2 regions of the Variovorax sp. GW821-FHT10D07 genome follow, and region 2 is predicted to be linked to the other one. Evidence: riboswitches for the same ligand, from Rfam matches in the RefSeq annotation. Region 2 holds a riboswitch; the other holds the start of a gene.

Region 1 (8,451 bases), on a different contig from region 2:
CCGCGCGCTGCGGCGGCGTCGATGCCATGGACGCGATGCTCGGCTGGCTCGATGCCAAGCTGCGCGACATCGAGCCGGCCGCGCCTTCGGTGCCCCAGCTGTGCATCGCGCTCGACGACGGCTCGGCCTTCGAGGGCACGGCGCCGATCGCGGCGCAGTTCGGCGCGGCCCTCGCGCTCACCGAGGTGCGCGCCGGTTCGCCGGCGCCGGTCTTCGTTCCCTTACTCACCGATGCGCCACGCGGCGCGGTGCTGGCCGGCGTGCCCGAGGCCGAGCTCGACGTGCGGGCGGCCGGCGGACCCGGCGTGGCCCTGGTGGGGCTCGCGCTGCGCCGCAACGGCGAGCTGATGCTGCTGTCGGACCAGGTGGTGCCCGCGCCGCCGGGGCGGCAGCGCATCGCGCTCGGCGGTGTGGCCGCGCGCCTGCGGCCCGGCGACGAGCTCGGCGTGGCGCTGTTCGCCACCCATGCGCAGTACGTCTGGGCGCCCGCGTCGGGCGCGCCGGTGGCCGGCATCGCCGGCGACAACGCCTATGCGGTCTCGGGCCGCGTGTGGCTGCCGCTCGCGGCCGAGGGCGCGGCGCGGTAGGCGCGCAGCGCATCGAGGTCGCGCAAGGTCACGACCTGGTAGCCCAACGTGAGCAGGCCCTCGGCCTCGAGCCGCCGCAGCGCCGCGTTGAGCCGCGGGCGCGACATATTGCAGTAGAGCGCGAGCTCGGCCTGCGACACCTGCAGCTCGAGCGAGCGCGGCGGAAAGCCCGCCGGGCTGAACAGCGAGGCCAGGCTCTGCGCGACCTTGGCGACCGGGTCGAGCGTGCGGTCCGACAGCGTGACGGCCATCGACTGCGTGAGCCGCTCGCTCAGCAGCTGCAGCACGAAGCGGTTGAAGGCGCGGTTGCCGTCGAGCAGGTGGAAGAAGGCCGCCTTCGGCATCTTGATGACCACCGCGTCGGACAGCGCCACCGCGTCGCAGAAGCGCGGCTCGTTGCGGATCAGCTCGACCTCGCCGACCCAGCTGAAGGCCTGGCCCATGAAGGTGACCGGCTTGCCCGAGGCCGAGGTGGTGCACAGCTTCATGCTGCCGCGCCCCATGCCGACCCAGTGCTCGGCCGGATCGCCGCGGTGCCAGATGGCCTGGCCAGCGGCGAGTTCGACGAAGCGCAGCTGCGGCAGCAGCACCTCGGCCTCGTCGTCGCTCAGCGTGTGGGCCCAGACGCAGCCGCGCCAGCGCGACTTGAGCGAGGCGATCTCGCCGGGGTCCATGCGGCGTCGGCCGGCCCGTCGCGGATCAGGCCGCTTCGGTTTCCTGGTACTCGCCCACGGGCACGCAGCTGCAGAACAGGTTGCGGTCGCCGTAGACGTTGTCGACGCGGCCGATCGGCGGCCAGTACTTGGCGTCCTTGAGCCCGGCCAGCGGGAAGGCGCCGAGTTCGCGCGCATAGGGGTGGCCCCATTCGCTGCCGAGCAGGCTCGCGGCCGTGTGCGGCGCGTGCTTGAGCGGGTTGTCGTCCTTCGGCCAGACGCCTTCCTCGATGCGGCGGATCTCGCCACGGATGGCGATCATCGCCTCGATGAAGCGGTCGAGCTCGGCCAGCGGCTCGCTCTCGGTCGGTTCCACCATCAGCGTTCCCGGCACCGGGAAGCTCAGCGTGGGCGCATGGAAGCCGTAGTCGATCAGGCGCTTGGCGACGTCCTCGGCGGTGACGCCGCTGGTGTCCTTGAGCGGACGCAGGTCGAGGATGCACTCGTGCGCGACGTGGCCGTTGGGGCTCGCGTACAGCGTGGGGTAGTGGTCCTTGAGCCGCGCGCTGATGTAGTTGGCACTGAGGATCGCGGTCTCGGTCGCGGCCTGCAGGCCCTTCGCGCCCATCATGCGGCAGTACATCCAGCTGATCGGCAGCACGGCCGCATTGCCCAGCGGCGCCGCCGACACGGCACCCACGCCATGGCCCGACACGCCCGCGGTCGCATGGCCCGGCAGGTAGGGCACGAGGTCCTCGACCACGCAGACCGGGCCCACGCCCGGGCCGCCGCCGCCATGCGGGATGCAGAAGGTCTTGTGCAGGTTCAGGTGGCTCACGTCGCCGCCGAACTCGCCCGGCGCGGCCACGCCCACCAGCGCGTTCATGTTGGCGCCGTCCACATACACGCGGCCGCCGTGCGCGTGGACCAGCTCGCACAGCTCCTTCACGCGGGTCTCGAACACGCCGTGCGTGCTCGGGTAGGTGATCATCACCGCGGCCAGGTTCTTGCCGTGCTTCTCGCAGGCGCGCTTGAGGTCGTCGAGGTCCACGTTGCCCTGCGCGTCGCAGGCCGTCACCACCACCTGCAGGCCCACCATCTGCGCGCTCGCGGGATTGGTGCCGTGCGCCGACGAGGGAATCAGGCAGATGTTGCGGTGACCCTCGCCCTTGGCCTCGTGGAAGGCGCGGATCGCCAGCAGGCCCGCGTACTCGCCCTGCGAGCCGGCATTGGGTTGCAGGCTGATGCCCGCGTAGCCGGTGGCCTCGCAGAGCCAGGCGCGCAGCTGGGCGTCGAGCTGGGCATAGCCCTGCAGCTGCTCGGCCGGCGCGAAGGGATGGATGTTCGCGAACTCGGGCCAGGTGATCGGGATCATCTCGCTGGTCGCGTTGAGCTTCATGGTGCAGCTGCCCAGCGGGATCATGCTGCGGTCGAGCGCGAGGTCCTTGTCCGACAGGCTGCGGATGTAGCGCAGCATCGCGGTCTCGCTCTTGTGGGTGTTGAACACCGGGTGCGAAAGGAAAGCGCTCGCGCGGCGCAGCGCCTGCGGAATGCGCGGCGCGGTGTTGGCGGCCAGCTCCTCGAAGCGCGGCATCGGCGTGCCGGCGGGCACGAACAGCGCCCACAGGGTCTCGACGTCGGCGCGCGTGCTGGTCTCGTCGAGCGAGATGCCCAGGTGCTGCTGCAGCCGCTGGCGCAGGTTCACGTTGGCGGCCTGCGCGCGCTCGAGGATCTTCGCGGTGTCGTCGCCGGTGCGGATGGTCAGCGAATCGAAGGCGGTCTCGTTGACCGGCTCGCGGCCCATCTGGGCCAGGCCGCGCGCGAGGATGGCGGTGAGCGCGGCCACGCGCTGCGCGATGCGCGTGAGGCCGTCGGGGCCGTGGTAGACCGCGTACATGCTCGCGACCACCGCGGGCAGCACCTGCGCGGTGCAGATGTTCGAGGTCGCCTTCTCGCGCCGGATGTGCTGCTCGCGCGTCTGCAGCGCGAGGCGGTAGGCGGGGCGGCCATGGGTGTCGACGCTCACGCCGACCAGGCGGCCCGGCAGCGAGCGCTTGAAGTCGTCGCGGCAGGCCAGGTAGGCCGCGTGCGGGCCGCCGTTGCACAGCGGCATGCCGAAGCGCTGGGTGGTGCCGCAGACGATGTCGGCATCCCATTCGCCGGGCGGCGTGAGCAGGGTCAGCGCCAGCAGGTCGGCCGCGACGCAGAAGGCCGCGCCGTACTGGTGGGCGTGGCCCGCGAGCGGGCGCAGGTCGTGCACGTGGCCGGTGGTGGCCGGGTACTGCGCCAGCACGCCGAAGAATTCGCCGCTGGCCATCAGGTGCGGCAGGGTTTCGGAAGCGGTGCTGACCTTGACCTCGATGCCCAGCGGCGCGGCGCGCGTCTTCACCACTTCGATGGTCTGCGGATGGCAGTCGCCCGAGACCAGGAACACGTTGCTCTTGCTCTTCACGCTGCGCTTGGCCAGCGTCATCGCCTCGGCGGCCGCTGTGGCCTCGTCGAGCATCGAGGCATTGGCGATCGCCATGCCCGTGAGGTCGCAGACCATGGTCTGGAAGTTGACCAGCGCCTCCATGCGGCCCTGCGAGATCTCGGCCTGGTAGGGCGTGTAGGCCGTGTACCAGGCCGGGTTCTCGAGGACGTTGCGCAGGATCACGCCCGGCGTGTGGGTGCCGTAGTAGCCCTGCCCGATGAAGTTGCGGAACACCTTGTTCTTCGACGCGATCGCCTTGAGCTCGGCCAGCGCGTCGGCCTCGGTGGCCGGTGCCGGCAGCCGCATCGGCTTGCTGCGCCGGATCGCCGCGGGCACGATGCCATCGATGAGTTCGGCGCGCGTGGCCGACCCGATCACGGGCAGCATGCGCGCCTCGTCGTCGGCATCGATGCCGATGTGGCGGGCGATGAATTCCTCGGCGTTCTCGAGTTCTTGCAGGGTGGGCAGGGCGGCGGGGGTGGGCATGGCGGGCGGGGGAAGAGAAGGGGGAGCGGACTTCCGGACGCGAGCCTTCGCGTCCGGCCATCCGGTTTCAGGAGCTCAGGATTCCTCGGCGAACTTGCCGTAGGCGGTTTCGTCCATCAGCGCGTCGAGCTGCGCCGGTTCGGACAGCTTGACCTTGAAGAACCAGCCTTCGGCCAGCGGCGCGCTGTTGGCGAGCGAGGGATCGGCGCGCAGGGCTTCGTTGACTTCGGTGATCTCGCCCGAGACGGGCATGAACACGTCGGCCGCGGCCTTCACCGATTCGACGACGCCGGCGACCTCGCCCTGGGCGAAGCTCTTGCCGACCTCGGGCAGGTCGACGAAGACCACGTCGCCCAGCGCGTCCTGCGCATGGACGGTGATGCCGACCGTGGCGTTGCCGCCCTCGGCCTGCACCCATTCGTGGTCCTTGGTGTACTTGATGCTCATGTTGAAAAACTCCTCGTGGATAAAAAGTGGCCGATGCCGGGGCGTAGGTTAGCCGCGACGGCGGTCCGCCGGATGTCCGGTCGTCAGCCGCGGTAGTAGCGCGTCTGCACGAAGGGCAGGGTCGAGACCTCCATCGGCACCGGCTTGCCGCGCACGATGGCCTGCACCCGGGTGCCGGGCTCGGCGAAGGCGGTGGCCACGTAGCCCATGGCGACCGGCCGGTCGGCCGTCGGGCCCAGCAGGCCGCTGGTGACCTGGCCGATGTCCTGGCCCTCGAAGGACTGCAGCGGCGTGCCGTCGCGCACCGGGATGCGCTCGAGCGCGACCAGGCCAACGCGGCGGCGCTTCAGCGTGTCGTGGTCGAGATGGCCGGCCGCGCCGGTGGCGGCCACGAGCTGCGCCAGAATCTTCTCGGCGCCGGGGAAGCCGCCCGCGCGCGCGCCGCCCGTGCGGCGCACCTTCTGGATCGCCCAGTTGAGCGAAGCCTCGACCGGCGTGGTGCCGGTGTCGATGTCGCTGCCGTAGAGGCACAGGCCGGCCTCGAGCCGCAGCGAGTTGCGCGCGCCCAGGCCGATGGGCTTGACCTCGGGCTGGGCCAGCAGCAGCCGCGCCAGCGCGTCGGCCTCCTTCGCGGCGACCGAGATCTCGAAGCCGTCCTCGCCGGTGTAGCCGCTGCGCGTGACGAAGGCTTCGATGCCGCCGATCTGCACGGCGCCGCCGGTCATGAACACGAAGCGCTCGATGCCGGGCGACAGCCGCGCCAGCGTGGCCGCGGCCTGCGGGCCCTGCAGCGCGAGCAGCGCCTGCTCGGGCAGCGGCTGCACCTGGCAGCGCTGGCCGATCTTCTGCTGGATGTGGGCGATGTCGGCCACCTTGCAGGCGCCGTTGACGATCACGAACAGCGAGCCGTTGCCTTCGTTGAAGAACATCAGGTCGTCGAGGATGCCGCCCTGGTCGTCGAGCAGCAGGCCGTAGCGCTGCTTGCCCGCGGGCAGGTCGATCACGTCGACCGGCATCAGGGTCTCGAAGGCGGCCGCGGCATCGGGGCCGGACAGGCGCAGCTGGCCCATGTGGGAGATGTCGAACAGGCCCGCGGCCTCGCGCGTGTGCCTGTGCTCGGCCATCAGGCCGGCCGGGTACTGGACCGGCATCGAGTAGCCGGCGAAGGGCACCATGCGGGCGCCGAGTTCCAGGTGCAGCGCGTACAGCGGGGTCTTGAGCAGTTCGGATTCGGGGGCGGAAGCAGCCACGGGGCACTCCTGGGGGCAGCAATCGAATGCCATGGCTCGCGCCATGGGGCCACCCCTGCTGTCCGCTTTACCTGAGAGATTCGCCCCACGATCGGGGTTTGCTCCTTCGGTGGACCGGGCGCCTGCGGCACCGGCCTCTCTCCAGCAAGGAAACGCCGTCCCGCGAAGGCCGGCGCTGTGTCAGTCCTTTTGCCTGAGCGTTCGGGGGTTCCCTGCGCCTTCGGCGGCCCCGTGCGGGGCTCTCTCCTGACCCCGGCGAGTGTAGTGGATTGCGGGCCGCTTCAGCCGCGGCCGCGCAGCCGGTCCGACAGCGCCCGGCAGATGGCGTCGTGGGCCCGGCCGGCGGCGGCCGAGTGGGCGAAGAAGCCGAAGAAGGGGTGGAACATGTCGTCGAAGGCCAGCAGCCGGGTCGGCACGCCGGCCGCCTCGAGCCGGTGCGCGTAGGCCAGGCCTTCCTCGCGCAGCGGGTCATGGCCGGCGACGGCGATCAGGGTCGGCGGCAGGCCCGCGAGCTCCGCCGCGCGCAGCGGCGAGGGCGGCACCTCGGTGGCGCGGTGGGCCGAGGCGCCCATGCAGAGCCGGGCGATCTCGCGCAAGTCGGCGGGCGCGAGCATCGGATAGTCGATGCCGCGGGCCTCGATCGCGGCCACGTCGCGCGCCATGTCCAGGCCCGGCACCACCAGCAGCTGGGCCGCCAGCGGCTGTGCATGGCCGCGCAGCGCCAGCGCGGCGCAGGCGGCGAGGTTGGCGCCCGCGCTTTCGCCGGCCAGGGCGACCCGGGACGGATCGCCGCCGAGCATTTCCGCATGGTCCAGCGCCCAGCGGGTCGCGGCCAGTGCATCGTCGTGCGCGGCCGGGAACGGGTGCTCGGGCGCCAGCCTGTAGTCCACCGAGACCACCACGGCCTCGACGTCGCGGCAGAGCTTGCGCGCGATGTCGTCCATCAGCTCGACGCTGCCGAGCACGAAGCCGCCGCCGTGCAGGAACACCACGGTCGGCAGCACGGCCTCGGCCGAGACGGGCCGGTAGACCCGCACCGGCACGCGCAGGCCCTGGTGTTCGGCGACGCGGTCCTCGGTGGAAGCCACGACCGGCAGCGTCGTGCGCTCGCGCGCCGCCATCACCGCGCGGCGCATGCGTTCGCGCGCCTCGGCGGGCGTGCCCGAGAACGGTGGTGGGGCCCCGTGGGCGCGCATGGCCGCGACGATCGTCGCGAGCTGGGGATCGAGCGCGGCGCTCATGCCAGCCCCAGCACATAAGCCTGCGAATCCGCCGCGCGCTGCCGCAGCCGATCGAGGTCCACATCGAGCAGCCGGCCGTCGCGCTTCACCGGCCGGCCCGCGACGAACACGCTGTCGACATTGCCCGGATGGGCCGCCAGCACCACCGCGCCGACCGCGTCCGAGACCGGCGCCAGGTTCAGGTCGTCGGCGCGGATCAGCACCACGTCGGCCTGCTTGCCCGGCGTGAGCGAGCCCACCTTGTGCGCGAGTCCGTTCGCCTGCGCGCCGGCCAGGGTGGCGAAACCGAGCACGTCGCGCAGGCCCAGCGTCGCCGGGGCGTTCTTCGTCTTCGAATGGCCCCCGCCCATCCACGAGCGGTAATAGGCCAGGGCATGGCGCATCTGCGTGAACATGTCGCCCGCGCACTTGGTCTCGGTGTCGCCGCTGAGGCTGGGCCGGATGCCCACGGCCAGCAGCCGGTCGAACGGGATGTCGCCCATGCCCTGCGCATTGAGTTCGCAGTGCACGCCGAGCGAGGCGCTGACCCCGGCGTCGGCCATCATCGAGAACTCGTCGTGGTGCGAGCAGCAGCAGTGCACGAAGGTCAGGTCGTCGCCGAGCACGCCGGCCTCGTGCATTTGCGCGATGCCGCGCACGGCGGCGTTGCGCGCGTAGGCGCCCATGTGGATGCTCGAGCGGATGCCGAGTTCGCGCGCCAGCCGCAGGTCGCCGAGCCAGGTCTCGCGCTGCGCCATCTCGGGGCCGCGCGCGGCCATCGCGAGCGTGAGCAGCTGGTTGTCGCTCGAGAAGTAGCGCTCGCGCAGCCGCCGGATGTCCTGCGGATGGCCGCGCTCGCTGCCGAACATCCACGAGGCGCCGTCGACCAGTGGCCAGCCGTGCGCGAACACGCCGCGGATACCGGCGTCGCGCAGCGCCGCGATCGCCGCGTCGGAATGCTCGGGGCTGTTCTGCACGTGCGACCAGTCGAGCATCGTGGTGATGCCGCTGTCGAGCGCCGCGACCGCGCCCAGCAAGGTGCCGGTGTAGACGTCCTCGGGCCGATAGGCCGCGCCCTTGGCGCCCAGCATCTCGGCGAAGTAGATCTGCGAATCGATGTCGGCATAGCGATGCCGCACGCAGCTCTGCCAGGTGTGGCGATGCGTGTCGACGAAGCCGGGCAGCACGATCATGCGGTCGGCCTCGATCCGTTCAGCATCGGGAGCATCGATGCTCGGCGCGATCGCGACGATGCGCTCGCCCTCGATCAGCACGTCGCCACGGCGCAGCTCGCCGATGGCCGGGTCCATGCTCAGCACCCAGCCGCCCGCGATC
Region 2 (8,451 bases):
CTGGCGCCGGGCTCGCTGTTCCATGCGCGCCGGCCGCCCACCACGCTGATGCGCATCAACTTCGCGAGCTCGCAGGACGCGAGCTTCTGGAAGGTCTTCGCCAAGACGCGCGACGAGCTCTGATCCGGGGCGGGGCGGGCCCTGCCTTGGAGTAAGCTGGCAGCACAACACCCGCCAGACCGGAGACCTGCCGCATGAACAAAGCCAGCCAACCCTTCGATTTCAGCCAGTTCGTACCCGGCTTCGACTTCCTCAAGAACCTCGCGGCCGGTGCGAGCGGCGCCGGTTCCGTGCCCGGCATCCCGAGCCTGGCGAGCTGGGTGGCGCCCACCATGAGCGTGGAGGAGGTCGACAAGCGCATCCAGGAACTCAAGACGGTGCAGTACTGGCTCGAGCAGAACGGCCACGCGCTCAAGGCCACGATCCAGGCGCTGGAGGTTCAGAAGATGACGCTGTCCACCTTGCGCGGCATGAACGTGCGCATGGAGGACCTCGCGGGCGTGTTCACGCGGCAGGCGAATGCGGCGGCCGCGGCGGTCAGCCCGGCGCCGGCAGCCGCGCCGGCCGCGGCGCCCGAACCCGAGGTCGAGTTCGAGGACGAAGAGGAACTCGACGAGGAGGAGGAAGAAGAGGAAGAGGCTCCGCCGCCGCGCCGCAAGGCCAGGCCGGCCGCCAAGGCCTCGGCCAAATCCGCCACGGGCGATGCCGCCGGCGGCGCGGTCGACCCGCTCAAGTGGTGGGGCTCGCTGACCGAGCAGTTCCAGCAGATCGCGAGCACCGCGCTGCAGGACGCGGCTCAGCTCAAGATGCCGGCCGTGACCCAGCCGCTGGCCGACGCCGTCGGCAAGGCCATGGGAACCGCGAGCGCCTCGCGCAAGTCCACCCCCCGCAAGGCCTCGACGGCCGCCAAGCGACCGGCGGCGAAGAAGCCGGCCGCGGCGCCCGCGGCCCGCAAGCGAACGGGCGGCCGACGCTGAGCCGCCTTGTCTTGACCATCGAACGAAGCAGGTTGGCACGATGAAGTTGTTTCCCTCCGGTCACGCCACCCATCCGCAATGGCGCATGGCGGCCGGCCTCGTGCTGGCCCAGCTGCGCGCGCAGATGGCGTTGCCCGACTACGCCTCGGCACCCACCCTCGGGCTGCTCTACATCACCGACCACTATGCGGTCGACGCGCAGGAGATCCTCGACCACCTGAGCGCCGAGCTGCCCGAGGTGACCGACTGGGCCGGCACCGTGGGCGTCGGCGTGTCGGCCAACAATGCCGAGTACTTTGACGAGCCCGGCCTGAGCCTGATGCTCTGCGCGTTGCCGAGCGACCAGTACCGCGTGTTCTCGGGCGTGGCGCCGCTGGCGAGTTCCGAGATGAGCGGCTTCGAGGCTCACACGGCGCTGGTGCATGCCGACCCCGCCACCCCCGACCTGACCGAGCTCATCGGCGAGATGGCCGGGCGCACCGACACCGGCTACCTGTTCGGCGGCCTCTCCTCGGGCCGCGGCGGCGCGCTGCAGTTCGCGGTCGGCGGCAACGGCAACATCCGCGGCCAGGGTGCGGCCGGCGGCGTGTTCTCGGGCGGCCTGTCGGGCGTGGTGTTCGGCGAGGGCGTGCGGCTGGTGTCGCGCGTCACGCAGGGCTGCCAGCCATTGCGCTCGGGCAGCGCGCGCGAGCGCGAGATCACCGAGGCCGACGGCAACCTGGTGCTGCAGCTCGACGGCGAGCCCGCGCTCGACGTGCTGCTGGCCGACCTGCAGGTCTCGCTCGAGCGGCCGCAGGAAGCCATCGAGGCCGTGCGCGCCACCCTGGTGGGCCTGGTCGATGCCGGCAGCGACGGCATCCGCCGCACGGGCGACCTCGGCGCCGACGTGCTGGTGCGCCACATCATCGGCCTCGACCCCACGCGCCGCGGCATCGCGATCGCCGACGTGGCCGAGGCCGGCATGCGCCTGAGCTTCTGCCGCCGCAACGCCCAGGCTGCGCGCGCCGACCTGATGCGCATCTGCGCCGAGATCCGCGAGGAACTCGAGCCCGAGGAACAGACCCTGGCCACCGCGCGCGCCGTCGCCGCCGGCGAGGCCGAGGCGGCGCCGCATCCCGCGCGCCGCATCGCCGGCGCCGTCTACGTGAGCTGCTCGGGCCGCGGCGGCCCGCATTTCGGCGCACCGGGCGCCGAGCTGCAGATCGTGCGCCACGCGCTGGGCGACGTGCCGCTGGTCGGTTTCTTCGCCGCGGGCGAGATCGCGCGGCACCACGTGTATGGCTACACGGGTGTGCTGACGGTGTTCACGGCGGACGACTGAGCGTCCGCCTTCTTTCGGAAGCTCAGCCCAGCGCGGGCCGCGCCACGCCCGCTACGGGCCGGGGCAGCCCCGTGAACGCGAAATCCACCTCCGGCGCCAGACCGCTCACGATGCGCGCGATCGACTTGCCCGAGCCGCAGGCATGGGTCCAGCCGAGCGTGCCGTGGCCGGTGTTGAGGTAGAGGTTCGCGAGTTTCGTGCGGCCGATCAGCGGCACGTTGCTCGGCGTGGCCGGGCGCAGGCCGGTCCAGAACTGGGCTTGCGCGGTGTCGCCGGCGCCGGGGAACAACTGCTCGACGCGGCGCACGATGGCTTCGCAGCGCACGCGGTTGAGGTCGCGGTCGTAGCCGTTGAGCTCGGCCGTGCCGGCGATGCGCATGCGGTCGCCCGATTCCGAGGTGTAGCGCGAGAACACCAGCTTGTATTCGTCGTCGGTCAGCGAGACCTGGTAGGCCTTGCTCGCGTCCTTGACCGGCAGCGTGACCGAATAGCCCTTGGCCGGATAGATCGGCAGCCGGATGCCCAGCGGTGCCGCCAGCAGCGGGCTCAGCGAACCCATCGCCATCACGAAGGCATCGCCGCGGATGCGCTGGAAGCGGCCCTCGGCGTCGGTGACCTCGACGTGGTCGATCGCGCCGCCCACCTCGCGCAGCGCGGTGACGGTGTGGCTCATCAGGAACTTCACGCCGGCCTCGGCCGCGAGCCGCGCGAGTTCGCGCGCGAAGCGGTTGGCGTCGCCCGATTCGTCCTCGGCCGTGTAGGTGGCGCCGGCCAGTTGCGGCCGGATGTGGGCCAGCGCGGGCTCGAGCTTCACGGCCTCGTCGGCCGAGATCACCTGGCGCTCGCAGCCCAGCGCGCGCATCTGCTCGGCAGGCGCGAGAGCGCCGTCGAACTCCTTTTGCGTCGTGTAGAAGTGCAGGATGCCCTGCGTGCGCTCGTCGTAGCGGATGCCGGTATCGCGGCGCAGCTGCTGCAGCGTGTCGCGGCTGTAGGTGCCCAGCCGCACGATCTGCTCGATGTTGTGGCGTGTGCGCGCGGGCGTGCATTCGCGCAGGAACTGCAGGCCCCAGAGCCACTGGCGCATGTCGGCGCGGATGCGGAACAGCAGCGGGGCGTCTTCCTTGCCCAGCCACTGCAGCACCTTGAGCGGCGCGCTGGGATTGGCCCAGGGCTCGGCATGGCTCACCGAGATCTGGCCGCCGTTGGCGAAGCTGGTTTCGGCGGCCGGGGTGGCCTGCCGGTCGATCACGGTCACGTCGTGGCCGAGTTGCTGGAGGTAGTAGGCCGAGGTCACGCCGAGCAGGCCGGCGCCCAATACGATCACGCGCATTTCAAGTACCTTTCGAGGTCGAAGCGCTTGAACGGCGTGAAGGTCGTGCTACTGAATAGATAGCGCGCAACCGGACGGCCGTCCAATTGCCGCTCCCCCTGTCCTCGGTACCTGAGAGTTTCATCCGCTGCACCTTGCAGCGGACTTGCTCCTTCGGCGCAGCACGGCCGCGATGGGCGATGTGCTGGCTCTCCAGACGGCGTTTCAGTGGTTGCAGTACAGGCCCCGCGGGAAGCGTGGAGCCGACCTGAGCGTTTATGGGAGTTTGCGCCTTCGGTGGGGCTGCCTGCGCGATGCATGCGGCCCGCTCTCCTGCAATGGGTGGCGATTGTAGGCGGGCCGCGGGCACCGGCCAACCCCGGATTCGGCCTTGCGCACGGGTGGGATAATCCACGCCCGGCCGCGCCCGCGCGGCTTCGGGCTTTCGACCACGTGACTCAGCAATCACACAGCACAGGGGACTCCATGATCCTGGTTACCGGCGGCGCCGGCTTCATCGGCGCCAATTTCGTCCTCGACTGGATCGCGCAAGGCGACGAACCGGTCGTGAACCTCGACAAGCTCACCTACGCCGGCAATCTCGAGACCCTGGCCTCGCTCAAGGGCAATCCGCGCCATGTCTTCGTGCAGGGCGACATCGGCGACAGCGCGCTGCTCGACCGCCTGCTGGCCGAGCACAAACCGCGCGCGGTGGTCAATTTCGCGGCCGAGTCGCACGTGGATCGCTCGATCCACGGCCCCGAGGATTTCGTGCAGACCAATGTGCTCGGCACCTTCCGGCTGCTCGAGTCGGTGCGCGGCCACTGGAACGCGCTGCCGGCCGACCAGAAGGCGGCCTTCCGCTTCCTGCACGTGTCGACCGACGAGGTCTACGGCTCGCTCTCGAAGGCCGACCCGGCCTTCACCGAGGAGAACAAGTACGAGCCCAACAGCCCGTACTCGGCCAGCAAGGCCGCCAGCGACCACCTCGTGCGCGCCTGGCACCACACCTACGGCCTGCCGGTGCTCACCACCAACTGCTCGAACAACTACGGCCCCTTCCATTTCCCCGAGAAGCTGATCCCGCTGATGATCGTCAACGCGCTGGCCGGCAAGCCTCTGCCCGTGTATGGCGACGGCATGCAGGTGCGCGACTGGCTCTACGTCAAGGACCACTGCAGCGCGATCCGCCGCGTGCTCGAAGCGGGCCGGCTCGGCGAGACCTACAACGTGGGCGGCTGGAACGAGAAGCCGAACATCGAGATCGTGAAGACCGTGTGCGCGCTGCTCGACGGGCTGCGTCCGCGCGCCGACGGCAAGGGCTATGCCGAGCAGATCAGCTACGTCACCGACCGCCCCGGCCATGACCGCCGCTATGCCATCGACGCGCGCAAGCTCGAGCGCGAGCTCGGCTGGAAGCCGGCCGAGACCTTCGACACCGGCATCCGCAAGACGGTCGAGTGGTACCTCGCCAACGGCGACTGGGTGCGCAACGTGCAAAGCGGCGCCTACCGGGCCTGGGTCGAGAAGCAGTACGACGCGAAGGCTTCCGCATGAAGCTGCTGCTGCTGGGCAAGGGCGGACAGGTCGGCTGGGAACTGCAGCGCAGCCTCGCACCGCTGGGCGAGCTGGTCGCGCTCGATTTCGACAGCACCGACTTCCACGCCGACTTCAGCCGGCCCGAACAGCTGGCCGACACCGTGCGGCAGGTGCGCCCCGACGTGGTCGTCAATGCCGCCGCCCATACCGCCGTCGACAAGGCCGAGAGCGAGCCCGAGTTCGCGCGCAAGCTCAACGCCACCTCGCCCGGCGTGGTGGCGCAGGCCGCGCAGGAGATCGGCGCGCTGATGGTCCACTACTCGACCGACTATGTCTTCGACGGCAGCGGCAGCACGCCCTGGAAGGAAGACGATGCGACCGGGCCGCTGAGCGTCTACGGCCGCACCAAGCTCGAAGGCGAGCAACTGGTGGCGCAGCACTGCACGAAGCACCTGATTTTTCGCACCAGCTGGGTCTATGCAGCGCGCGGCGGCAACTTCGCCAAGACCATGCTGCGGCTGGCCAGGGAGCGCGACAAGCTGACCGTCATCGACGACCAGTTCGGCGCACCCACCGGTGCCGAGCTGCTGGCCGACATCACGGCCCATGCCATCCGCGCCACCCTGCAGGACCCGTCCAAGGCCGGGCTCTATCACGCGATCGCGGGCGGCGAGACCACCTGGTACGGTTACGCGCGCTACGTGCTCGAACTCGCGCAACAGGCCGGTGTCGAGCTCAAGGCCGGGCCGCAGCAGGTCGAGGCCGTGCCGACCAGCGCCTTTCCCACGCCGGCCACCCGGCCGCACAACTCGCGCCTCGACACCTCGAAGCTGCAGGCCGCCTTCGGGCTGGTGCTGCCGCCGTGGCAGAACGGCGTCGCGCGCATGCTGCGCGAGATCCTCTGAGTCCGGCATCCGTGCCGAACACGACACCCGAAGAGAAGAGACACCAACGATGACCATCCAGACGACGCAGCGCAAAGGCATCATCCTGGCCGGCGGCTCGGGCACGCGGCTGCATCCAGCCACGCTCGCGATCAGCAAGCAGCTGCTGCCGGTGTACGACAAGCCCATGATCTACTACCCGCTGAGCACGCTGATGCTCGGCGGCATGCGCGACATCCTCGTCATCAGCACGCCGCAGGACACGCCGCGCTTCCAGCAACTGCTGGGCGACGGCAGCCAGTGGGGCCTGAACCTGCAGTACGCCGTGCAGCCCAGTCCCGACGGGCTGGCGCAGGCCTTCATCATCGGCGACAAGTTCGTCGGCAATTCGCCGAGCGCGCTGGTGCTGGGCGACAACATCTACTACGGCCACGACTTCGTGCACCTGCTGTCCGACGCCCATGCGCAGGCCAAGGGAGCGACCGTCTTCGCCTATCACGTGCACGACCCCGAGCGCTACGGCGTGGTGGCCTTCGATGCGCAGGGCAAGGCCAGCAGCATCGAGGAGAAGCCGCTCGAACCCAAGAGCAGCTATGCAGTGACCGGGCTCTACTTCTACGACAACCAGGTCGTCGACATCGCCAAGGCCGTCAAGCCCAGCGCGCGCGGCGAACTCGAGATCACCGCGGTCAACCAGGCCTACCTCGACCTCGGCCAGCTCAATGTGCAGATCATGCAGCGCGGCTATGCGTGGCTGGACACCGGCACGCACGAGAGCCTGCTCGAGGCCGGCCAGTTCATCGCCACGCTCGAGCATCGCCAGGGCCTGAAGATCGCGTGCCCCGAGGAGATCGCGTGGCGCAACGGCTTCATCGACGCCGCGCAGCTCGAGAAGCTCGCCGCGCCGCTGGCCAAGAGCGGCTACGGCAAGTACCTGCAACGCCTGCTGAAGGACGAGGTGCGCTCGTGAAGGCCACGCCCACCGCCATTCCCGAAGTCCTCGTCATCGAGCCGAAGGTGTTCGGCGACGCGCGCGGCTTCTTCTTCGAGAGCTTCAACGGCAAGGCCTTCGATGAGGCCGTGGGGCGCCACGTCGAGTTCGTGCAGGACAACCATTCGCGCTCGGCCCAGGGCGTGCTGCGCGGCCTGCATTACCAGATCCAGCAGCCGCAGGGCAAGCTGGTGCGCTGCGTGCGCGGCGCGGTGTTCGACGTGGCGGTGGACATCCGCAGGTCGTCGCCGACCTTCGGCCAGTGGGTGGGCGAGGAACTCAGCGAGAACAACCACAAGCAGCTGTGGGTGCCCGCGGGTTTCGCGCATGGCTTCCTGGTGCTGACGGAGACGGCGGAGTTTCTCTACAAGACGACCGACTACTACGCGCCGGCGCATGAGCGCTGCATCAAGTGGGACGACGCCGACCTGGCGATCGCGTGGCCCGCGACCGGAGGCGCTCCGCAGCTCTCCGGCAAGGACCAGGCCGGCGCCAGCTTCGCCGGCGCCGAAGTGTTCGACTGACAATCTCGAACCCGGCGCGGGCATCGGCGCGGCCCTCTCGTGGCCGCCGATCCCGACGCCGCTCGCGCACGGTCGCTTCATGACCGCTGCGCGCAGCCCGCGCAATATCCAGCCGCAGCGCCCCCCCGAAAGCGCTCGCTTCATCGACATTTCATAGGTCGATGTTAGTATTTGTTTGCATTGAGGTAACACTTCCTCGATGACTCCCCGCACGATGGATCGACGGCATCGAGCACGCCACCAAGGCGTGCCGGTGCCGAGAATCGGCACCCCACTTCCCCCTAGAACGCGCCGACAAGCCGCGCAGCCGGAGAGCCCCAGAAGATGGATCAGCAGGAATTGATTCGAGAAGTCATTTCGGATCTGAAATCCACGCCCGACACCCCGAAAGAGGGCCGCTACCTGTCGATCGCCGAGGCCGAGAACATCCTCGACACCACCATCGAGCATGTGCGCAGGACCGGGTCGGCCACCGAATTTCTCTACCTGACGGCGCATCGCCGCCGGCTGTCGCTGTCGCTCACGATGATTCCGTATGCCGAATCGCCGGATGCGTCGTGCCTCGATATCGGCTGCTATGGCTACATGGCCTTCTGGGCCTGGCATTACCTGGGCTATGCGCGCGTCGAGGGCATCGAGATGCGGCCCGACATCGACCAGCCCATCCTGACGCGCAGCATCGAGATGGAAGGGCGCCGCCTGGAGTTGAAGAGCTACAACTTCAACATCACCCAGGCACAGTGGCCGCTCGATGCCACCTTCGACACGGTGCTCTTCTTCGAGACGCTGGAACACGTGGACCAGGACCCGTCCGGCGTGCTGCTCAACGTCACGCGTTGCATGCATCGCGACTCCATCCTCGTGACCTCGGTGCCGAATTCGGCCTCGTACAAGACGCTGCGGGAA

What was found. A riboswitch is a leader RNA that binds a small molecule or an ion and turns the genes downstream of it on or off. The one in region 2 is predicted to bind glycine.
Region 1: another riboswitch for glycine. It lies ahead of gcvT (glycine cleavage system aminomethyltransferase GcvT); the one in region 2 lies ahead of AC07PU_RS29235 (D-amino acid dehydrogenase).

The regions. Positions count from the first base shown of each region.
Region 1 is NZ_JBWKMZ010000003.1:89,981-98,431, forward strand. It holds gene AC07PU_RS10855 (alpha/beta fold hydrolase) at 1-587, shown strand, start outside; gene AC07PU_RS10860 (Crp/Fnr family transcriptional regulator) at 530-1,261, opposite strand; gene gcvP (aminomethyl-transferring glycine dehydrogenase) at 1,287-4,199, opposite strand; gene gcvH (glycine cleavage system protein GcvH) at 4,275-4,646, opposite strand; gene gcvT (glycine cleavage system aminomethyltransferase GcvT) at 4,730-5,929, opposite strand; glycine riboswitch at 5,945-6,051, opposite strand; glycine riboswitch at 6,072-6,155, opposite strand; gene AC07PU_RS10880 (alpha/beta hydrolase) at 6,178-7,137, opposite strand; gene AC07PU_RS10885 (amidohydrolase family protein) at 7,134-8,451, opposite strand, start outside.
Region 2 is NZ_JBWKMZ010000012.1:11,511-19,961, forward strand. It holds gene AC07PU_RS29220 (aminotransferase-like domain-containing protein) at 1-123, shown strand, start outside; gene AC07PU_RS29225 (PhaM family polyhydroxyalkanoate granule multifunctional regulatory protein) at 195-977, shown strand; gene AC07PU_RS29230 (FIST signal transduction protein) at 1,018-2,298, shown strand; gene AC07PU_RS29235 (D-amino acid dehydrogenase) at 2,321-3,628, opposite strand; glycine riboswitch at 3,717-3,834, opposite strand; gene rfbB (dTDP-glucose 4,6-dehydratase) at 4,094-5,164, shown strand; gene rfbD (dTDP-4-dehydrorhamnose reductase) at 5,161-6,051, shown strand; gene rfbA (glucose-1-phosphate thymidylyltransferase RfbA) at 6,101-7,000, shown strand; gene rfbC (dTDP-4-dehydrorhamnose 3,5-epimerase) at 6,997-7,545, shown strand; gene AC07PU_RS29260 (class I SAM-dependent methyltransferase) at 7,870-8,451, shown strand, end outside.